Regions from separate parts of the Paenibacillus sp. J22R56 genome, predicted to be linked through region 3. Evidence: riboswitches for the same ligand, from Rfam matches in the RefSeq annotation. Region 3 holds a riboswitch; each other region holds the start of a gene.
What was found. Region 3 has a riboswitch for ZMP and ZTP ahead of AC0YNT_RS17060 (NIPSNAP family protein). Riboswitches for the same ligand answer to the same signal wherever they lie in the genome.
Positions count from the first base shown of each region.

Region 1: it holds a riboswitch for ZMP and ZTP, as region 3 does, so the genes downstream of both, AC0YNT_RS15870 (IMP cyclohydrolase) here and AC0YNT_RS17060 (NIPSNAP family protein) in region 3, are expected to answer to the same signal.
Region 2: it holds a riboswitch for ZMP and ZTP, as region 3 does, so the genes downstream of both, AC0YNT_RS16190 (bifunctional 5,10-methylenetetrahydrofolate dehydrogenase/5,10-methenyltetrahydrofolate cyclohydrolase) here and AC0YNT_RS17060 (NIPSNAP family protein) in region 3, are expected to answer to the same signal.

Region 1 covers NZ_JBWDNV010000006.1:171,392-179,196, forward strand. The annotation lists gene AC0YNT_RS15845 (glycoside hydrolase family 2 TIM barrel-domain containing protein) at 1-1,333, opposite strand, end outside; gene AC0YNT_RS15850 (hypothetical protein) at 1,503-2,120, opposite strand; gene AC0YNT_RS15855 (hypothetical protein) at 2,160-2,675, opposite strand; gene AC0YNT_RS15860 (leucine-rich repeat domain-containing protein) at 2,719-3,768, opposite strand; gene AC0YNT_RS15865 (peptide ABC transporter permease) at 3,855-4,577, opposite strand; gene AC0YNT_RS15870 (IMP cyclohydrolase) at 4,592-5,296, opposite strand; ZMP/ZTP riboswitch at 5,347-5,423, opposite strand; gene AC0YNT_RS15875 (amidase family protein) at 5,466-6,956, opposite strand; partial or broken gene AC0YNT_RS15880 (fibronectin type III domain-containing protein) at 7,592-7,805, opposite strand, start outside.
Region 2 covers NZ_JBWDNV010000006.1:249,434-257,238, reverse strand. The annotation lists gene AC0YNT_RS16225 (YfcC family protein) at 1-360, shown strand, start outside; gene dgoD (galactonate dehydratase) at 520-1,668, shown strand; gene AC0YNT_RS16215 (GntR family transcriptional regulator) at 1,743-2,108, opposite strand; gene AC0YNT_RS16210 (ABC-2 transporter permease) at 2,108-2,761, opposite strand; gene AC0YNT_RS16205 (ABC transporter ATP-binding protein) at 2,754-3,608, opposite strand; gene AC0YNT_RS16200 (hypothetical protein) at 3,833-4,054, shown strand; gene AC0YNT_RS16195 ((S)-benzoin forming benzil reductase) at 4,054-4,815, shown strand; ZMP/ZTP riboswitch at 4,877-4,956, shown strand; gene AC0YNT_RS16190 (bifunctional 5,10-methylenetetrahydrofolate dehydrogenase/5,10-methenyltetrahydrofolate cyclohydrolase) at 5,016-5,861, shown strand; gene AC0YNT_RS16185 (hypothetical protein) at 6,188-6,913, shown strand; gene AC0YNT_RS16180 (DinB family protein) at 6,946-7,407, shown strand; gene AC0YNT_RS16175 (BMP family ABC transporter substrate-binding protein) at 7,640-7,805, shown strand, end outside.
Region 3 covers NZ_JBWDNV010000006.1:418,760-426,564, forward strand. The annotation lists gene AC0YNT_RS17050 (hypothetical protein) at 1-3,081, opposite strand, end outside; gene AC0YNT_RS17055 (hypothetical protein) at 3,513-3,827, opposite strand; gene AC0YNT_RS17060 (NIPSNAP family protein) at 3,879-4,205, opposite strand; ZMP/ZTP riboswitch at 4,345-4,425, opposite strand; partial or broken gene AC0YNT_RS17065 (DinB family protein) at 4,647-4,721, opposite strand; gene AC0YNT_RS17070 (hypothetical protein) at 4,857-5,303, opposite strand; gene AC0YNT_RS17075 (LysM peptidoglycan-binding domain-containing protein) at 6,402-7,490, opposite strand; gene AC0YNT_RS17080 (N-acetylmuramoyl-L-alanine amidase) at 7,800-7,805, shown strand, end outside.

The DNA.
Region 1 (7,805 bases), 250 kb from region 3:
CTCGCGAGAACCGGACGCCGCAATAGAAATCTTCATGCTCCAGAATGACTGGTACAAACTGAAAATTATTTGAGCCTTGCGTATACAATGGACGGTTGTCGTAAGATTTGTAGCCTTTGAGAATATTATCAATCCGTTCCTTACTGCCCCACAATTCGTTACCAAGCGACATCATGACAAAGGATGGATGGTTGGCAAACGTCTGCAGCATCCGATAGCCTTCCTGAATCAAATATTGCTGCTCAGTCTCGTTATGATTCTCGTATGTCTCATCCGTTACCGTTCCCCAGAATGGCAGTTCAGGCTCCATATAAATACCAAGTCGATCTGCGGCTTCGAAGGCGGCCTCAGGCGGGCAGCAGGTGTGGAACCGGTAGTGGTTAATACCGAAAGACTTCGCAGTACCCAGTACCTCAAGCCATTCTTCTACTGTGGTTGGAGCAAAGCCTGTTAACGGGAAGATTAGTCCGTCATGCTTGCCACGCAGGAACGTTTTCGCACCATTTATCGTAAAGTCTCCGCCTTCTGCTTTGAATTGGCGCAGTCCCATTAGGGATTCGTGAACGTCAGTCACTGCATCCGCCTGCTTAAGCTCAAGCTTCAGCTCATACAGATTAGGCGCCCATTCGCTCCAAAGCAGCGCATCTTCTCCAAGTGGATAGATGAATTCGAACTCACCGCCTGAGACCGGATATGTCCTCATTGCCGCCTCATGCTGGCTTGTACTGTTCACACTAGCCGCCGAGACGCTGAGTACACCTTCAGATGCTCCAATAAGCTTTGCTTTGACGGTGACTGACCGGTCTGCGATATTAGGGAATGTCCGTACGTCATCCAAATAGGCAGCTCCATAAAATTGCAGCTCCATCCGGCCTGTAATACCATTCCAATTGGTCTGGGTATCACGCGATGTCATATGTCCACCTTTTGTCGGGTAATTAGTATTATCGACCCGGATAGTGATCGTATGGACACCTTTCGTTAAATGGCCCGTTACGTTATATAGATGCGGCGCGCTTAGGCTATTTTGAGTGCCAAGCTCTACCCCATCGATCCATACCGTTGTAACACGCGTCCGCTCTAGGTACAACATCACATTTGCGCTTGCGAGCTCTTCAGGAATATTGACAGTACGAGAAAACCAAGCCCATCCTTCGAATTCATATTCATCCGTAAGAGAGCCTTCATGTGCGGCTTGGTTGCGCTTACCTTTCCTTGCATACGAAGTTGTGCCAGGCAATGCGATTGTATCGTTCAACGGCTTTTGGAAGCCCTGTTTCTCTCCATCCAGTTGGAACTCCCAAATGCCTTCTAAATTGATTGTTGCTATCAAAAATATCACGTCCTCTGTAGATTTCAGCTTGATTGCGACAACTATAGCATAACCAGGAGGTTCAAAATACCGCAAAAATCAGTCACTTTTTCATGCTAGATTTACATCGCCTCAAGTTAGATCATGGAATAAAAAAGCCGCGCAGCAGCGCGGTTTTCATGAGAGTACATTATGTACGAAAGTAATTCTCAACATATTCAAAGTTTTCCTGTAACGTTTTACTGCCATCCACTTTTAATACATTTAAGTTTAAATCAGATGCTTCTTTTTCTACAAATTCAGCAAACAAGGCATCCCGAGACATCCAGTTGTTAAAAGCCACAGTAGGGTTCTCAGTGCTTTGTAATACCCCTTGTATCCATCCCCTTCTGGAATATTGCTCTCTTTGGAAGTCCTCAGTTGGAATGATCCATATAGCTTTATGATGTTCTTTTAAATAGGGTGCTAGAAGAGAAGGTATTATTTGATTGCCTTCAACAACAACGGATGTGTCTGTTCTCTTCGCAAGATCCTTGATAACAAATGAAAAGTCTTCTACAAAAGATTGTTTATATACTCTTAGCTGCTCTTGGACTTCCCTTGTATAAAAAGCTTCATTAGGGTTCATCGTAGACACTTTGTGCATGGCTGGATGCTCATTCATTGAGACATCCTTCAAGTGTCTATCAAAATGTTCATCACAAGAATAAAGCTCCAACCCATGCTTCTCTGCAAACATCCTGGCTAATGTACTTTTTCCCGCACAAGCGGAGCCACCTATCCAATAAATCATTTTATCTCTTAGCAATCATTCACACCTCTTTTGAGACATTGTAACTACATTACTTTATCCTATCCGATCTTCGTACTCTTCCCCTTGAGTCTCCCATTTAATAATGATCATGATTCCTTTTTTTTTAATGGTAGTTAACGTTGTATAACCCTTCTCTGCTTCCATCAAACCATATTCTATAGTAAAATCTTTCGTTTCTCTCTTTTGAATTTGATCAATAATAATCCCGTATTGTTCTTCGTGCTCTTCCTGGTAGCTGCCAGCGGTCATTAATTTTTCTTTGTAGGAAGGGTCATATACGCTTATGACTTGTGTTCCCAATTCTGTTCCTTGTGCAAATGTGATTCTCTTCACTTCATCAAGGTCTTTCAAGTCACCTATATACTGGTAAGTGATATTAAAATACCTTTTCCCATCGCGCTTAATTTCATCGTTTAGAATTGTGGCTTTCCATTGACCACCTTCGGAGTTGAAGATGATACCACCACTGTTACTATTATCTTCTTCTTTTAAACAAGCCAGTAGTAATAGAAATGTAATAATAATAAAGACGTATAGTATCTTATTCAAGAACTCCCCTCCAGTGTTAAAGAAAATTATAGCGTAATTACCTTCATTCTGATTCTATCAGATCTCCAAATAAATCCTGTGACACATTCATGTAACTTAGCTGCTTCATTCCCTTTAGGAAATCTGGCTTCTTCTTGATCAAGCTCATTCCAATGTCCAAGACTTGCAGGTTCTCCAGCTTCGCTAGTTCAAGCGGCAGCTCATGGATCGACGTGTATTGAATCGTAAGCTGTTCCAGTTGTTCCAGCTGACCAATCTCCGGTGGAATGTGGTTTATGCCGATCTCTTCCTTAGGCTTCGCCTGATAGCCGGGAGTCGGCCGATCCGAGCTTGCACATTGGATGGAAAGCTGTCTCAGGTTCTTCAGCCTGGCTATAGAAGCGGGAATACTCTCCAAATCAGCAGTCAGGATTTTCAAACGTTCAAGTTTGTTTAACTCGAACAATTCTTCAGGTAGACGATAAAGATCCTGTTCAAAAATCTCCAGTTCACGAAGCTCTGTAAGCTCCCGGATTCTCTCAGGCAGCTCTGTTAGTCTATATCCACTGATATACAGCTTATCAGTCTGATGCTTAATGGCATCATCCAGCAGTCGATTTAGATCCTTGTGAGCCTCTATTTTCAAAAAGAGCCCTGTTATTCGATTCATCAAATCAATTGCTTCTTGCTCCGTTACATCTAAACCATACATATCTTCATGCACAACCGAATAGAGGTAATCTCCCCCGCCATCTTTCAAGAAACACAAGTCTTCCGGCAGGTTAGGATAAATCCAATCCGAAAGACGGTTTGCTAATTGCTTGAGCAGGTTCCCGCTTCCTTCACAGCATCTATAGATATAATAAGTTCCCGCAGAATAAAAGGCATGACTGTTATAACTATTTTTTATTCGTATAACTTCATCCATATTTCCGTTTTGGATAACGATTGTTTTCATCAGATACGGCTCCAACGCTTCTAATACCTTTATGTACCTACACTCGGCCATATCAACAGGCATCTTTTCCCCCAGTACAAAACATTCCGAATTACGTATTGCCAAATCAATGATCTGCTCGTAGGCTTCGCCTCTAGGATCTGTATACATTCTCATCTCATTAGTCACCTTTCCTTACAATCCAATACTTTCCATAAATTCCTTTATGAACATTAGACGTAATGGATTGAAAAAAGTTCAACTTATTCTTCCTTTATTAGCTTCCATAATTTCTGTGAGTAGACTAACCAGAGCTTGTACTCCCTAACCTCTTCCTTAAAGTTATATACTTCGTCCATATCTGTGAAATGGCCGATCGTTGTTATAGGTATTTTCAACTCAGCTCTACTCTTTATTAGTCTTGATAAATCAATGAATAAACCATCATTTGTGTTTTCCAATAGTGCTGATGCAACATCCTGAGGGATATCTTTCATTTTTCTTCCCGTTAACTTGCGGAGTTTCGAAGGAATCACATTGGCTAATAGAATCTCGTAATCTTGTAAATCGGTCACATAAAGCTTGTTAAACCAGCCATCATCATGTGCATGATAGGCAAATCTTATTTTGGGTATCCGAGTAAGCGGCCTGGCAAGGTGACTGAAAAACAATAACTCCGCAATGGCATTGCTGCTTAATTTATCTAAATCCTCTTCTTTCGAGAAGTCCACCCAAACAAAATCTCCATAGCGATAAACGTTATCTTCGATCAGTTCATTAATTTCTTCCTTTGTTACATAATCAAATCTGGAATGCTGATTCCAGTTTTCGTTATGAAAATCATGCTTTAGTAAAATAAGATTCTCCGGTCTATTCGTTACCCCATTCATAAATTCATAGAATTCAATCCCATAAGAATAAAAACAATTCGCCTCACGCTGGTTTTTGCTTATATAGATTAAATCTCTAATTTCCTTTTTCTTCATCCGTTATCTCCTACTTATGAAAGCTTATTTCGAAACTCGAATTGAATATCGTGATTCGATACATCAATAAACTTCACCAACAACGAGATTTTATTTTCCTTATTAATACGTTCCCAGTAGTAGTCTGCTATCTCATTAATAAAATCGAATAATGGCACCTCGAAAGGTTCCCCTTCGAATGGTTTTAACACACCATCCTGCTCGCCGTTGTAGGTGTGAATGCAGTGACCAATACCTCTTTTGAAATTACTGTATGAATAACTTTGTCGTAAGCAAACGGTTGGGTCGTTATCCTGTGTTTTTAGTATCGACAAAGCGTACTGTTTAAGTTCTGTGTTAATCACCGCCGAAATTCTTGGAGTAAAATGAGGGGCATCCGGCTCAAACTCTCTGAGCAGTAATGATTGTTCGAAGGTTCGATTATGATGAAGCCCCTCATAGATCGTATCCGTTTGATCACCATTCGAGACAATATGCATGTTCTCCCAATGACGAATAGGGTAATAAATAATGAGTGATGGATCTTCCATTTGTGCAGGATCAAATGCTTGGTTCTTGACGCTGTTTCCTTCTCGTTCGAAGACACGGTTACGACTGTTCACGCTTCTGCCCATAATCCAATACACCTGTACATAATGCGTTCCAGAAGGAGTCATCCCTGCAATAAGCGTCCTGCCGGGATATGGTTTATCAAATAATTCGGTTTGTGCTGTTTTCACTTCGCTTGCTCCTCTCGGGTAAACATAAAGAGGTAAGGGGATAATCCCCTTACCTCTGCCCAGGCGTACGGCCGTAGCTTATATGCTTCCTCATGGATCCCCATGTTCGCCAGTCACATATAAGTTTTAAATTACTTCACATCATACTAAGTACTTCCAGAAAAATCAATCAATTAGTTATCGGATCAGCCGGTGCGTAACGGTATTTACTCGCTTGTTCGTAGGCATAGGCTAATCGGAAAAGAACAGGCTCACTGTAGGCAGTTCCAACGAATGTGATACCTTGAGGTCCTTTGGTTGTGTATCCACCTGCGGCTATGATGCCTGTTTCCGCGTATCCGCCTGGCACGGTAATGGCAGGATACCCTGCGCGTGCAGACAAATCGAGCCCATCCTCATTGCCCAGAAACAACAGTGCATCCAGCTGATATTCCCGTATCGCATGGTCAATGCCTTGTTCCCTTGAAAACTCGTGGTTAAGTCGCAAACTCTCGAAGTACTCCGGTTCAGACAATGTACCACTTGTCCTATTCGAGAAAATCAGTGTGCCTTGACCATATTTCAACGCGATATCGCTATTTGCTTCATTATAGGCGATGAGTTCATCTAAGGTCCGTACAGATGCGCCGGGTCCAGCGTTAGCCAAATAATCATTTAACCCTTTTTTGAACTCGTATTGCATGACATCCCAGTCCCATTTTGCACTTTCGCAAGGCAATGTTACCGGGTCGATCACGATAGCACCTTGTTCCTTGAACAAAACGATCGCCTGCTCTATTATCTCGGCCCTAGCTTTGTCCAGTCCTTGAAAATAGTGACGCGGAACGCCAATTCGCGCACCTTCCAAACCTTTTGCATCCAAGAAAGGGGTATAATCCTTATATGCTATTCGCCTATTATCTTGCATGGCAGCATCCTGTGGATCAACCTCCGTCATGGCTCCGAGCAAAATTGCAGCGTCCCTTACCGACCTTGTCATTGGACCAGCTGAATCTTGACTTTGCGTAATTGGGATAATACCTGTTCGACTGACAAGCCCAATGGTCGGCTTTATACCAACAATGTTGTTTTGTGAGGATGGGTTAATAATTGAACCAGAGGTCTCAGTTCCGATAGAAGCGGCGCACAAATTCGCGGCAACTGCTGCACCTGAGCCAGAACTTGAGCCACCTACGAACAACTCTCCAGGACCGTAAGGATTCAGTGTCAGGCCGCCTCTGGAGCTATACCCTGCCCACATCATATATGACATATAATTGGCCCATTCCGTCATGTTTGCCTTCCCAAGGAACACTGCTCCCGCAGCTCTTAGTTGTGCGGCTACACCCGAATCTTTCGGAGCGAAATGTTCTGCAAGAGCGACTGAACCTGCACTAGTATGCATGCGGTCACCTGTGTCGATATTGTCTTTAAGCAAGATCGGGATGCCATGTAGTGGTCCACGGGGTCCCTGTCCCTCCCGCTCCGCATCTAGCGCCCTTGCTACCTCGATTGCATCCGGGTTAACTTCTAGAACAGCTTTCAGCACCGGATTTAACTGCTCAATGCGGTCCAAATACCAGCGAACGCAAGATTCCGACGATAACGCACCTGTTTCCATAGCTGCTTGCAAAGAAACGATGTCCACTTCTATTAAATTTACATCTATTGTATTGTCCATTAGACTTACTCTCCTCTTGTAATAACACTTTATTACCATCTTACCATTTATAGCCAGATTGTAGAGAGAAAAAAATAATTATAGCTATGCTAATCTGAGCCTAATAACGAAAAGTCATATGTCATGTGAAAAAAGCGGCCCCACAATGGGACCGCTTCTTCCTTCTATCAACTTATTTAGTTGCTCGTCAACGAATAATCGTCGAAGAAGAATGTACCGCGCATGTCTTTGAAATACGTATAGACGCGGACCTTAGCCGTATTGGCCGGTGCGGTATACGTACCATGCACGTTCTCAAAACCGGAAGTCGTTGTACCGCTGTAAGTTGTAACTGTATTGTCAGCTAATACATTGCCCGATGCATCAAGGAACTGTACCTTGAACTGCAGTGTGCTGCCCGTGTTGGACGTGATATTCACGTACCCGTCAAAGGTATAAGATGTGCCTGCCGTTGCATTCACATCCTGATACCAGCCGAACCAAGGACCAGTATCGCCGTTGATTCGAATAGACGCAGAGCCCGAACGATACGTTGATGTATTACGGGATACGTAATAATCCTGTTCGTATGTCCATGAGGCTGGGCGATTGCTGCCATTGTCCGTCTCGAAGCCGGCGTTTGTCAGCAGGTTGCTGCCTCCCGAAGCAGCATCAGTTGTAACGTTAAGTGTAGTACTTGCTGCAGAAACGTTTCCTGCTGCGTCCTTCGCTTTGACTGTAAAGCTGTACGCTGTGTTTGCCGTTAGGCCTGTTACTTGGTAGGATGTTGCACCTGTTGTGGATCCAGCCAGCGTCGTACCTCTATAGATGTCATAGCCGGTTACACCTACATTGTCTGTTGATGCTGTC
Region 2 (7,805 bases), 170 kb from region 3:
GGCTTATCCGTCTTGGTTGGCGAGCTTCCAGGACCGGTGCAAGTGCTTGGTATGTACCTGTTCCAGAACGTCATGAACATCTTTATTACATCAGGTACAGGTATGGCAGTAACAACGATGCCAATCATGGTACCGCTGGCAGATATTATTGGCGTTACACGTCAAACAACGGTACTAGCCTTCCAATTAGGCGATGGCTTCTCGAATATGATTTTGCCGACTTCCTCGGCACTGATGGGCAGTCTGGCAGTATCCGGCATTCCGTATCAGAAGTGGGTCAAGTTTTTCTGGCCGCTCATGCTGATGTGGATTGTGATCGGAGCTGTTCTGATGGTTGTAGCTCATATGATTAATTATTAGCTCAATCTTTCTAATAAAACGTGCTGTCCAGCTGGATGGCGCGTTTTTTGATTGTGGCAGGTTCCGTGGACATGATATGCTTTTCTAGGAGTCTATTGATTTTATGATGAAATAAGATGCTGTGCATGATTAGAACAATTCATTTTCCTGGAGGCTATTATGAAAATTCAAAGCTATGAACTGTTCCAAGTACCGCCGCGTTGGCTGTTTCTGAAAATTCAAACGGATGAAGGATTAGTAGGTTGGGGCGAGCCTATCGTTGAAGGACGTGCAGAAACGGTAAAGGCTTGTGTTCATGAATTAATGGAATATCTGATTGGCAAAGATCCACTGCGAATTGAAGATCATTGGTCAATGATGTATCGATCGGGGTTTTATCGGGGCGGCGCCATTATTATGAGTGCCATTGCTGGCATTGACCAGGCACTCTGGGATATTAAAGGGAAGTTTTATAATGCACCTGTTTATCAGCTGTTAGGCGGAGCTTGCCGGGATACTATGCGAGTTTACTCCTGGATTGGGGGAGACCGGCCGACCGAAGTGGCGGAAGAAGCGAGAAAAGTTGTAGCAGCTGGATTTACCGCAGTCAAGATGAATGGGACGGAAGAGCTGCAGTATATTGATTCATATGACAAAATTGACGCAGCTGTCGCTAGGATTGCAGCTGTTCGGGAAGCATGCGGTTCCTCGATCGGAATTGGCATCGATTTCCACGGACGTGTACATAAGCCAATGGCCAAGATTCTTGCCAAGGAGCTGGAGCCGTTCCGTCCGATGTTCATCGAAGAACCAGTTCTATCCGAGAACAACGAAGCCTTGAAGGAGCTTGCTAAGCATACCTCGATTCCTATTGCTACCGGTGAAAGAATGTTCTCGCGCTGGGATTTCAAGCAGCTTCTTAGCGATGGGGCAGTCGATATTATTCAGCCTGACTTATCACATGCTGGCGGCATTACCGAGTGTAAGAAAATAGCGTCAATGGCAGAAGCTTACGATGTTGCGCTAGCACCTCATTGTCCATTAGGCCCGATTGCCCTTGCAGCCTGCCTGCAGGTTGATGCGACAGCACATAATGCGTTCATTCAAGAGCAAAGCCTCGGTATTCATTACAATGAAACCAGTGATCTACTGGATTATATAACTGATTCATCTGTATTCGACTATAAAGACGGTCATGTTGCAATCCCTCAGGGTCCAGGTTTAGGGATTGAAATTAACGAAGAGTATGTGAGAAAAATGGCTGCTGTCGGACATAACTGGAGAAACCCCGTTTGGCGTCACAAAGACGGCAGTATTGCGGAATGGTAATTGAATAGCAGATGGAAATGGAGGAGGCCCCAAACTTATGTTTGGGGCCTCTTCTTTGCATGTGAAATAGGGAGTTAATAAATCTTCTTCAACAGCTCTACGACTTCATCAATCGTTAGGCCAAAAGATTTGTAGTAGGAAGCATCACTAACCATCTGCTTTAAGACCGTTTCGTTACGTATTTGCAATATCTCATCGGGTGAGAATTCAGCTACAAAACAGCCTTTCCCCGTGATGGTATTGATTAAGCCACATCTTTCGAGTTCTTCCCAAGCTTTCTTTACGGTAATAATACTTACTCTGAGCTCTTGGGCGGCTTGTCGAATGGGGGGGAGACAATAGCCGCTTTCTAACTCGCCTTTTAGAATTTGAGCACTGATTTGTTCGAAAAGCTGCTGATAGATCGGTTTATCAGACGAATTCGAAATAGCTACATTCATTATATCTCCACTTTCGGGAATCGTTTAATCGCAATTCGATAAGCTATTAAGGTGAAAGCAACAAATATGGCTATTCCAACAATCAGGATGGATGACTGAAGTGCCATATTGTCCAGACCATCACCGTAAAAAACATCGTGCAAAAATGGACTCTGGATCCCTAACCATTGTGCAACTCCGGCAAATAGCATAGCGGCTGTAACTGCCACATATGTCGCCTCACCATATTTATAAGCTGTTTTATAATACTTGGATATAAAGATAATGTTGAAGATCGCAAGCATAACAAAACATAATCCCCAAAACCCCATATGTGGTGCAAAGAAATAGTAGGTTATATGGGAGTATAATTGGTTACTAATTATACCAAAGATCATTGCAATGATGATATGCAATAATTCAAGAATGACGATAACGGACACCTTGGCTTTTACAATGTCAGTTTTGGTAACAGGCAGCATGGAGGTAAACATCAAATCGTTCTGCGTTCGAAACCCGCCAAACATATTTGGAATCGTGATCCAGCAAAAATACAGAAGGACTAAAAAATAGATCCAACCGGGAATGAACATTAAAGCGCCTGTCAAAAAAGGCATGATAATATACATAGGAAGTACGCCTAATTTAAACTCTTTCATCAATAAATTATACATACATATCCTCCTTTTTCGCGAAATAAATCATAATTTCCTCGAGACTTGGCAGGGCGGTATTCATTTCGGAAGAAGGATCAAAGTCTTTGGAGTGAATTAAGCCTGTAAAGCCAAAGGAATTTTGCTTGTAGGAAATCAAATGGTCTTTCACTTGATCCAGCTGACTTTCTTTCCCGTTTACCAGGCGATAGGATTCAATAAATTCATTTTTCTCCGCACTTTTTACAATCTGGCCATTTGCGATAAAGGTAATATAATCCGCGCATTTCTCCAAGTCAGACGTAATGTGAGTAGAGAATAGAATGCTGACCTCACCATCAACAACGAGCTCTTGGAAAATCTCCAACAATTGATCTCTTGCGACCGGATCAAGTCCACTTGTTGGTTCATCAAGGACGAGAAGCTTAGCACCATGAGATAAGGCTAGGGCTAAGTTGTACTTCACTTTCATACCTGTCGACAATTCAGCAATTTTTTTATTCTCATCTAATTTGAATCTTCTCAGGTAGTTGTAGTAGGTTTCATCATTCCAGTTCTTATAGAACTTCTTAATCACATCGGTCAATGTTTTAATTTTGCTGCGAGTATAAAAATTGATATCGCCAAATGCGTATCCGATTTCTTGTTTTAGTTCGATTTCATGTTCGGCAATATTCTTGCCCAATATTAGAACCTCTCCGCTATCGATATGAAGCATATTTAAGATCGATTTGATTGTCGTTGTTTTACCTGCGCCATTGGCACCGATAAAACCCATGATAAAACCCTGTTCCAGTTGGAACGAAACATTTTTTAGCTGGAAATTTGGATAAGCTTTATTTAAATTTTGAATGTCTAATGCCAGCATAACGTACCTCCTCAATTAATTGTGTATGTTGTGTATGCACAATATATCACATGGGGTTTTTGTGGTCAATGCCTCAAACCAAATATTTACAATAAAATGGAAACTTTATTAACTTCAAGTACGTCTAACTGATTAAATACAGATTGAATAGAAAATTGTATACGATGAGGCTTAAAAAATGATGTTACGAAATGACATCGTTTCATACTAGGGGGTTAGAAAACTTGAATAAAAAAGTGAAGGGGCAGCCTGTCGAGGAAAAAACAGCCGCTACGGTAACTTCATTTAATGATGTGACCGATCACTATCAGAAAATAATGGGTGTTCCTGCCCAAAGAACAGATTTAAACAGTATGCCTAAGGTTCTGCGTTGGTTTGCGTATTTCTTCTATGCAGTCTTAATCCTTGGTGCACTGTTATTCCTCATATCTTGGTTGATGCAATAATGAAAGGAGCAACGATGAAACACTTCATTATAACAGGGACTTCTAGAGGAATTGGGGAAGCCATCGCTTATCAACTGCAATCATCAGGTCATTTTCTACATTGTGTCTCTCGAGAGAGGAATACAACTCTAATAAGCAACAGCGAGAATATGGCTTATTATGAGTTCGATCTAGGGCAAACGGATGCGATTGAAACCTTAATGGAGAGGATATTCAGTCAAATTGATCTGTCCCAAGTAGAAGGGCTTTATCTCATAAATAACGCTTCTATGATCGCGCCAGTGGCCCCAATAGATGCAGCAGATATCAGTGAAATAACACGTAATATACAGGTGAATCTGATCGCCCCAATCCTTCTAACATCCTTTTTTATTAAACATACAAGGGAACTGTCCGTAGAGAAGAGGGTTCTTAATATCTCTTCTGCATCTGCAAAAAATCTTCATCCAGGGATGAGTTTGTACTCTGCGGCTAAGGCTGGATTAGATGTTTTCACCCAATGTGTAGCACTTGAACAAAATAACTCAAATGCTCCAGTTAAGATTGTGTCCATCTGGCCAGGTATGATTGACACCAGCTTGCAAAGTGAAGCTAGAAGCATGGATCGAGCTATGCTCCCGACAGTAGAGTTGTTTAAGCAGGTCATGGAATCAGGAATGCTAACTACACCTGAGGAAACGGCGAAACAGATCATTGCATTTTTGTTTAAAGAAGATATAGAGCATGGAGAAGTTGTCGACATCTACGATTATTCAAAATGACATAAGAATTACAGCTAGCTATTGAACTACGGAATAGTTTCTGGCAAAATGAAATCAAACGTTCAGTATGTGTAACTGGCGAGACGTGGAGTACCACGGTGGAGCACATACTTCATATGGCCGTTCGCCTGGGCAGAGGTAAGGAGATTTCTCCTTGCCTCTTTCTGTTTTTCTATAACAAGTGGAGAGGATGACAGCTAATGAAATCAAGTCCATTATTGCTTGACGGAAACCGAGTTGCCACAGATATTAAGAACCAATTAGTAGGCCGTGTATCCAAGCTCAATGAGAGAGATATCGTCCCATGTCTGGCAACGATTCTTGTTGGAGAAGATCCTGCCTCAGCAACGTATGTCCGAATGAAAGGTAATGCATGCTCACGGGTCGGTATCCGATCTATTCGGATCGAACTTCCTGAAGAAACAACTACTGAACAATTGATACAAGCGATTATGCAGTTAAATGATGATCAATCCGTTCATGGTTTACTTTTGCAGCATCCGGTCCCACATCACATCGACGAGCGAGCTTCCTTTGAAGCTATTTCCATAGATAAAGATGTAGACGGAGTGACGATGCAAGGCTTTGCTCAAAATGCGTTTGGCATCGCGGCATTCCCTTCCTGTACACCAGCAGCAATTATGGAAATCCTGGCGTACTACGAGCTGCCTGTGGCTGGCAAGCATGCCGTCGTAATCGGCCGAAGCCCGATTTTAGGAAAACCAGTCTCAGCTATGCTGTTGAACAAAGATGCGACAGTAACAACATGCCATTCCAAAACGAACAATTTGGAACAACATGTCCGAACTGCTGATATTGTTGTCGCCGCCGTAGGTAAGCCTAAATTTGTTCAAGGCGATTGGATTAAGCCCGGTGCTGTCGTACTGGATGCCGGTTATAATCCAGGCAATGTGGGGGATGTTGACTTTGAGGCATGCACTCCTCATGTATCTGCTATCACTCCAGTTCCTGCTGGAGTAGGGCCAGTGACTATTGCGATGTTGTTGAAGCATACTGTTGAGGCTGCGGAAAGAAGCAAACGGTAATAAACTCCAATAGGGCTATACCTTTAGTCATTAAAATGACGATGGTATAGCTCTTTTTTTTCGAATATCACCTGGACGGAGCAGCGATAAGACCCTCGCAGGGTCTTATGATCACTAAATTCACATAACTACTACTACGTAAGACCCTCGTGGGGTCTTATTGGACCTTCGAGATTATTAGTTTCGCATAATGAGCACAGTATAAGACCCCAGCAGGATCTTACGCCCTTTAGAACTTATTCAATTGTCATTTCATTCTATTTAGTAATTAAATAATATGGTAGAATTTCCTAATAAACGATTGTCTTGAAAGGAGCTTACTAACAATGCGGCTAACAATGGGTATGATCATCATTTTACTCGTCATATCTGGGTGTACTAATGAAAGTAATCAAATAGTGACTAACAATAAACCGGGAACTTCTGATGAGAACAAAGTGACTGAAGACACTACTAAAGCGAAAGAAAACAAAATAACGTTAACCCCTGTTGATTTATTTGCAGGAGATGCTGCGATTTTCAAGCCATTCCTTGGTTCGATGTCAGTGGCTTTCAAATTGTCTTATGAAGGAAGCCAGCCAAACGTATGGTTGGATCTGGACGTTTGGGAGAATGGAAAGAAGGCAGCGACGAAGGGTTCAATTGGTCAACTATTTTACAGTTCAGAGGAAAATCCGAGCAGTGGTGAAGTCGAAGTTATTATGTCGGTTGATACAGTTCCAATCGAGGGGAATGATGAAATAAGACTAATTAAAGTGAATGTTGTTCATGATAAAGGAAATTCAAGTCTTGCAACAACAACGATTCCTTGGAATAGCAAGCTGACTATGCAGGGACTGCTTCAGCATAATGAGAAGACGTCGTTTGCAGCCGATGAACCTGTGTATGCCTTTGGTGTGCAGGCTTCGAGCGGTAACAACATGTCCACAGCAGAGCTTACTTCCGAATCATTAAGAAGACGGAATGGGCACTTGTATTTACTTTGCGTTATCAAAACGATTGATGGCTCTTATCGATTTCTCCCCATAATGCCAGGTTTGGTTGGGTGTTAAGATAAGAGAAAAGGTAAAGGGAGTGATTGTTGGTGACGAATGTTGTTGCGCATCTTGAAAAGCTGATCAAGGCAATACCAGATAAGCTAAAAGCATGGCCTGAAGAAAGGATGGTAACCCCACATGCCATTGGAAAATGGTCAAACCTTCAAATTCTTGGTCATCTCTGTGATTCGGCTATAAATAATCTGACAAGAATGATTCAAGCTCAGTACACTTCAGAGCCCTTGGCCATAACCCCGTACAACCAAGATAAATGGGTAGAAGCTCAGCGGTATGCGGATGCATCTGTAGATGAGATCATCACCTTTTGGGCAAGTTTAAATAGTGCTCTGTTACGAGTCATTACGGCAATGTCAGAGGATCTGATTAGAGCTAAACAAATAAGGCTTACAAGTGGAGAACAGCATACTTTGGAATGGCTCATTAACGATTATTTGGAGCATATGAAGCATCACCTTCATCAAATCTCCCCCGAGCTATTGGAAGACTAGAAAAACAATATAGAGTAATGAAGCTGTAGGCCATTCGCCGCAGCTTTTTTAATTTCCGACAGTTAATCTGACATGCAATTTCAGTTAATGTGCATCATGCACAAATGAATCTCTTCTTTTTAGTGACTACTCTATATTTAATGTCAGTAATATTGACGTAGAACTAACAATGACCTATATTTTCTCTAAGCTTTTCGAAAGATAGGGTTCGGCAAATAGGGGAGGGTCTCGTATGAAGAAGCTCATGATGGTTGTTGCGGCAGCTCTGCTTGTCTTCACTGCTGCATGCTCAAAGGAAACAACGAACACCAATTCAGCAGAAACGGGAGCAGCAGAATCGAAAAAGCCGCGCGTTGCATTCGTCTACCTAGGTGTACCAGGTGATGGGGGCTGGACTT
Region 3 (7,805 bases):
TTTATAATTTTTATTGAACGTTTTAATAGCAATATGGCTAAAATTATAGCTTGAGTTCCCTCTAACTTGTACGGCACTGCCGATTAACCCACCTTGTAGAATATTTAGGTTACTTAGATGAACGTCAGTTCCATTATCCACTACAATCGCAAATCGGTCATTTCTTAACGTGTCTTCATATTGGATTGAACTGTCTTGAATTGTGACATGGTCGACGTATTTCATAAGTATACCATATGCAGGGAATGAGCTCGCATTTGAATAGGACGATGTTCGATAGTTCCCCCCATTTTTAGCTTCTGCTATAACTTCCGTCGTGTTTGATAGCACGGGCTTGGAAGCAGGTTTGGCAGGATTATAGGATGCCGTAAGATCAAGATTTTTAATCGTTATATTTCGAACGGGATACGTTTCTCCATCTACAATCGTTCCTACGGAACCAACGTCAACCTGGCCTGCGGATCCGGTGCTTGGAAAACGTTTATATCCTTGAATCACAATGGGAAACGCTCCGTCTCCCCCTGCGTTCTTGGATATAACAGCCCCGTCAACCGTTACGTTTGAAATCGAACCGGGTCTTCTTATTCCTTGAGGCAGCCTTGCGGTTTGGAGACTTCCATCTTCGTCAAACCCTGCACCTTCAAAGCGAGGTGAAACACCAAACGCAATTCCGCCGGATGTGTTTTCTAAATGCAGATCCGACAAAGTGACGTTACTTACGTTTGAACCGTCGTTAACCCAGATCGCAACGCCGGTTTTATTCGCATTTGTTGTTAACGTTAAATTTTTCGCTGTTATATTTTCCATATCTCCAACGGTTTCGGAGCCTAATTGGAACACGTTTCCGCCTGCGATGTCACCGGCAACAACTTTTTCGATATCGTTGTTGGAGACATGCCTAATAAATCCTAGTGAAAAGTCGCTTCCTAATTTGGCTACGTCGTTACTGGATTTCAATGTTGTAATGTTATAAGCGGATGCGTTGTTATTTTCCATAAAGTTAAAGGTGTCTCTTTGACGACCGGATGTAGAGTCAGGCAGTAATAGGTTTTGAACTCTAATGTAATCACAGCCTGTTGTCAGTATAGAAAACCAGCCGCCTTGCTCGATAGTTAAAACATGATCTTCATCCGTTCCGCCAATCACGATATTTTTCGATAGTTTGAGCGAAATGGTTTTTGTTCCGTTGCCAGAAACATAAGGTTCACTATAGCCCGTGTATAAATTCATATTTCCGTATATTTTGGCTGAATTGCCGATGATTTTGATATTCTCTACGCGAACCCCCCACAAAAGAGCGTCCTCCCAATAGCCATGACCGTCATCCTGCCCCAATGCAAAAGGATAATTTAAAGTGGCTTCTCTTGCGTCGATATGGTCTAAAGCGATAAGTTGAGCGTTTTTGTCAAAATATAAATATACGTTGCTTCTTAAATGGATGCTGTTAGAGGCAAAATTGGAGTCTCCTTTGAAGTAAACCGTTCCGCCGCCATTTTTGCTTGCTGCAACAATGGCTGCATTAATAGCAGCAGCATTGTCTGATCCGGTATATTTTATAATGCCGCCTGCGCTGTCCGATACTTTTGCGTCAGCAACCGCGCCAAAGTCCGTTACGTCATAATTGCCTGTATAATAGCTTACCATGTTGGAGCTTCCATCGGCTGTTACCAGCTTAAAATAGTAGTTTGTTTCCGGTAATAGGTTCGAAAGCACCGCTTGTTGAGATTTGAATACTGCTCCTGTTCGCACCCAAGTTAAACCTTTGTCTAAACTTGCATAAACCACCGCTTGTTTATTCCATGAGTCAGCTTCCAGTACAACAGTTGTTGGGGTGCTATAGGACACATCAACAGCTTTTCTAACTAAATTTGTTACATTAGAAGTAACATTGAAACTTGCCTTCCCTGTTTCCGTAAAATCCGCTTCGCGAGGTGTCCCTGAATAAGCCTTGCCACTAAAGGTTGCGCTGAAGGTTCCGCCATGACTTGGCATTTTCTTGTTCTTCAAAACAAGCGTAACGTCAACGCCATTGTAGGCGCTAAAATCCGTATTCTTTATGGAAACCGTCTTTCCACCGTCCGTTATTTCCACTTTGGTTCGAAAATCTTCATTCGAATTAATATCTCTAGCCCAGTTTCTTCCCGAATGGTTATAGTCTTTTGCGGCCGCGATAGCCGCATCATTTAATTGCACGAAGCCACGGCCAATTAGATCGAACGTATCCGTTGAGGAAGCTCTTATTCCATCCGGCAAATGAAAGGTTAACGTCCCGTATAAATATTTTCTTTCCGGGGTGGTTCTATGGATTGAGTATTCTAATATTACATCTTGAGTTTCACCTGCTGTATATTGCTGGAGGTTGGCTTTTAATGTGGATAGCTCGATTGTAAACTGCTTCGATGTTCCATCTTCAGCAACTACATTTAGTCTATCCTCATTTTTGATCTGATCAGATAACCTCTTTTCGATACCCGCACGATCTGTCACCGAGTATTGCTGAATCGAATGGTCGGTTGAGTCAATTTCGGCAAGCAATTGTTCCACATCATATTGAGGTATCATATAAATCGTGCTTCTGGCGTTGTCGATGCTTGATAGGTGAATAGCGTTATTCAGCATTCGGAGATCCGTGTTGGAGGAATTGGCCGGTTTAAAGTCATCTTTTTTTAATGAAATTTTAGAATTATTAATTTCCAGCCTGTACGATTTAGCTTTGTTAACGGCTGGTAAATTAGTTATCGCGTAGGCTATTCCATCTGTGCCCTTTAGTACATTCATTTTAGCTTTAGACAAATCCAGTTTATTCTTTCCATCACTTATAGAAATATAAGAAGGAACACTACCGCTTGTCATGTTCAATACGTCTATCGTTGAAGATGTCTTAAACGAAAAGGTATCCGACGCTCTTGTGTTAGACGAAAATCCAAGTGGAGTTATTTTCTTGGACTGTCCGTGATTATCCTGTTTCACTTGTTTCGAGCTGTCGTTAAGCTGCGGATTAGATGCAGCCCAGGCACCGTAAGCCAGACTAAACATCATAGTTAGAGCAATAATTGTGGATATTAGCAATTTTTTTCTCAACTTCACTCTCTCCTCTTTCTGTTTAATTGATTCAGTACTAGCATAGTTCAGTTTTGTTTGATGATTGTTAACTAGTCAATAATTGAGTACAAAGTTGTATTTCGTGATTTAACAGAAAAATTATCCCATTAACATAAAAAAACCGCGATTTACGCGGTCTTGCCGAGATAATTGTCATCCGATAATGATTCACCCTTCAAAAAAAATGACAGCTGATCTTGTGATCGGCTGTCATTTTTCTAGTTCAAAGGTATTAGCTTTTAAGTGTGTCTACGACCCGGTCAACCAAATCACAGGATGGCATCGATGTTCAGTGAAAATAAAGTATTAGACTGACCCAAAAAAAAACGAAACAGCAGCAGCCATGGACGAGAAAATAAAGTCCTAGACTGCTGCTGTTTTATTGAAGTATCGTTCCTCGTCCCTCGGTTTTAAGGGTTTATCTCACATATAATCAAGCGTGAACTTTTCTCCCTCCATAGGAAAGCTGGCAAGAATTCTAGTCGGTATTGTTCAACACGAATAAAGCGCGGAGGACCGAGTTCGTTCTCCATAAGCTCTCTCATTTTCAAAGCAGCTTGAGCTTTACAATGAGGACAAGTCATATATCTTTCAAAGTCTACTGCATTTAAAGGGGAATCAACGTCAACAACTTCAAGTACGTAACTTCCACAATCCGGACATTTGGTTGATAGGTTGGGGTTATTAGCCAATAGCTTTGCTGCATCTATCCATTCCTTCTTCATCCGAAACCTCCTGCATTGTGATGTCTGAACTAACGTTCTCCGTCCCTCGGTTCAATTTCCCAATCTGAAAAATTCAGCTTGATTCATAAAATATTCATCAATTTTTTCGACTATAAGCCCTCCGTTTTCTTCCGAGTTGCGTTTTACTTGAATCCATTCGATGTCTTTCTTAAACTGCTCCCATAGCCTTTGACGCTGCGCCATATCCTTAAATTCCATCACATAATATAGTTTATTTTGGCCTGTTGCATCTATCCAGAAATTCACGACCTTCATTCCCAGTCTAGTGAAAATTCTAAACGTATGCTCCTTAAATCTGTCTTGAATGGCATCCATTCGACCTTCGTAAATCGTATAGATTCGCAACTCGTATAGCATGTTATTTCCTCCCTGAATGAATCTGATTGGTAATCCAGCACCATCTATTTCGACTTTTTAAAAATCAGATCGAGCGCATTCTCTCTGGAATATCATGCTTACCTCCTAAAACACACAGAGGTAAGGGATACCTCTCCCTTACCTCTGCCCAGGCGTACGGCATATGACAATATGTGCTCCCTCGTGTGTCTCCACGTTTACGCCAGTCACACATACCAAATGTTTACTGTAATTATAGTTAGAATATTCACTGAAGTAAAGATGTTAATTTCGTTATCCCTTTACTTCAACAAAGGCTGAATGACTTTTCTTGTTTGAGATTATTATTTGCTATTCATTTTAGACAAAGCTCCAGTCAGCAACCAATCGCTGCTGTTTTTTCAACCCGTCTTATCCTCTCTTCATATCAGTCTATGAACGGGGCGGGAAGGGTGTCATAAACCCGCGCAGCAGTGTGATCGTCGATTGCCGTACTGCCCGGTAGTCTTCGGCCAATTGCGCGGTTGTCCAGCTTCCAACCTCCGTTCAAAATGAATTAAATGTATCTTAGCTTAGATCTTATATATAAACATTTATAGGCATTTAAAAAGACAATTAGATAATACTGTGCAATAAAAAAGCGCCTAATTATAGGCGCATTTTTATAACTTGTTATAACGTAATTGAAATAAGGTCACGATCCAGAACGATGTTACCATCTTGCGGCACGTCCCCAGCTACTCCGAAATGGTTAACAATAACATTTGAAGTAGCTGAAAGGATGACAACTACTTCATAGTGATCGTTGACATCAGCGAGATTTGTATTGAAAAATCTAAGGGAATTGGCTGGTATGGTAACGGTGTTGTTACCAATTCTTACTGGGGAATTGGTATCCCAATTAAAGACCATAACGGTTGCGGTTATCGGTGAAGATCTCCGATTCATGACTTCGGTATGGGCAAATGTTGTACTCGGATTTTTTTTGAGAACACCTGTGCTTCTAACAGTACCCGAAGTGGTGTTTTTCACCCGAACTTGCTTTTGTAACTGAGTGTTCAATTTTTTCTTCATCGCGCTGGTCTTTACTACTCTCTTAGCTGATGTTTTAATTTTCACTATATCATCTCCTATATTGGGGAATAATATAGTATATATAAAATTGATAGATTTGTTTGTGCGGTATTACTAGCAGATAAGCACTTTTAATAGAATTGAAAAACGCACTTTCCATTGTATGAGTGGATTTCAATACACACTAATAGACAGGATGGTCCGAATACGACGGCAGCCATGGACGAGAAATAGTTAATAGCTTAATAACTCGGATATTTATAGGCCACCGCCTCTGTATAGAAGTTCTTGTCCTAAGTTTTTGCATTCCCAACCAAGCTCTGCTTTATAAAAGTTCTGTGATACATGTGGTTCTTCAAAGGGATAAAAGCTTCCCATTTGAATGGTTTGCCAACAAGTAACAGAGTCTCTTGTATTGTAAAGAATCAACCTCTGGTCTATCCTGGACAGGGAATCCAGATATACCGTCAAAATCAACACTTCTATCATCTACCTCCTTCTTTCACCTTACAGAAATTTATTTTGACATATAGAATTGAACTAAAGCTCCCAATTAGCGTAATGAATCATGCCAAATGCCCGAAGCGCGTGGTTTTATCTGAGGTACCTGACTTCTTGAAATACTGAAAAATGCCTGCACATTTGCAGACATTATTTATCCACCACTTTAGTACCAGTTCGCGGCGTAAAAATGAGGCGCCTTCTTCCTCAAAGTCGGATCGACAACGAGAATACGGCCTTCTTTCTTATCAACATCGACAAATAACCGATGAGATCGTCACGTACTTCATTTAACTCAATATCTAGCCAATCCGCTCCATATGTATCGATCAATTCGCGTTGACGTGACTCATCTAAGAACGCTTGAGCGTTTGAATTTCAGGTGCATCCATGTCATCGATCAAAAATACGAACTTCATTTCGCTCAGAACTTTCTTGCCGCTCGAATCGATATAATTAGTGCCGAAGATGTCGCATTCGTTCATGCATAACATTTATTCAAGAAATGTGCCCTTTAATTGAGAAAGCGGCAGCTCATAATGTATGAGCTGCCGTAGTGCTTTTCTTGAACTAACGTTGATAGGATGTTGCTCATCAGAGACTCCGCTATGGCGGAGCCTTTGTCTATCAGGTTTCGATGACCTAAGCCTTTGGAATTTTTAGCACCGTACCGGCTTTCACATCATCAATATTTACAATATGATTGTACTTCGCGATGACCATCACATATTTGTCTGAGCCGAAATAGATTTTGGAGATGCTGTAGAGTGTCTCGCCACTCTTTACGGTATGATCGGATGTCTCGTAATCGGGTAAAGATTCTACTGCCCCATTTTCTTCATCAGGCTTATAGTTTATCAGGGAAGGAATGATGAGGTTGGTGCCTGCTTTCAAGCCTACATTTTTATCAAGCTTGTTTTCTTTCGCGATATAATCCACATATTCTGCCGATTTGTAGAACATTCTGGAAACCCCTGACAGCGTATCACCTGCCTGGATCAGATAGGTAACGGGCAAATGTATTTTCGAATAGTCTTTGGTTCCTTGCTGGCCGCCATCTTTCGAGCTGGTTGTTGATGACAAAGCCGGGATCTTAAGCGTATCTCCGGCTTTCATATCATTAATAAACAAGATATGGTTATGCTCTGCAAGAAGCGCATAATGCTCCTTAGATTGATAGAACTTCTCGGATATCAAGCTTAGTGTATCGCCTTGTTGGACTACATAGGTGGTTGGAAGCTTCACCGTTTTAGCAGGGGCTTTAATTGATTTATTGCCATAATTCTTATTTTCTTGCATAGTTTTTTCTGTCTGTGCAGGCTTGGGCGTCTCCGTCGGCTTATCGCTTTCTCTGACCTGTGTATTGGATGCAGGAGGAGCAGGTTCTTCTGTCACATCATCGTAATCCTCTGCAGGCTCTTGTTCCTCTTCACTTTCAACGGTTCCGGCGGGGATGGGATCATCTGTCAATGGCTCGTTTCCGCCATTCCCATTATTAAGGGAATCCGATTCAGATGGCTCGCCAATTCTGTTCTGCCCATTGGCTTGCTCAGCATCCCCGGCAGCTAGCGGAAGCGTAGAATCAACTTTATTCGTATATTTGCCATACAATACTCCGAAAATGCCAACAAGAATGATGACTATCGCCATATAGATGATGAGATTTGTTAGTTTTAAGGATGCCAAGCTGCCTTTGGAATGTTTGCTGCTGCGTGTGGTTCTCTTATTCAAAACGTAATCTTCTCCTTTGTTCCTCAATTTAAACCTATTCTATCGGACTTATTGAACTCTGTGGAATGGGCCTAAACAGCCAATTCTTTCTCAACGAGCACTGCTAGAATTGAATATTTTATATCCTAATGACTATGTTCACTATGATTACCGTTTTACGCATAGCGTGGTGCAAATAGCCTGCTTTATGTATATCAATTGATCAATAATCCTCTTTAGAAAATCTAGTTCTTTGGTGGCGCAACGAATCTAGTAATTTCAGGTATAATAGTAGACCTACGCATCCTAAGAATATTAAAGGAGACTTATATGAAA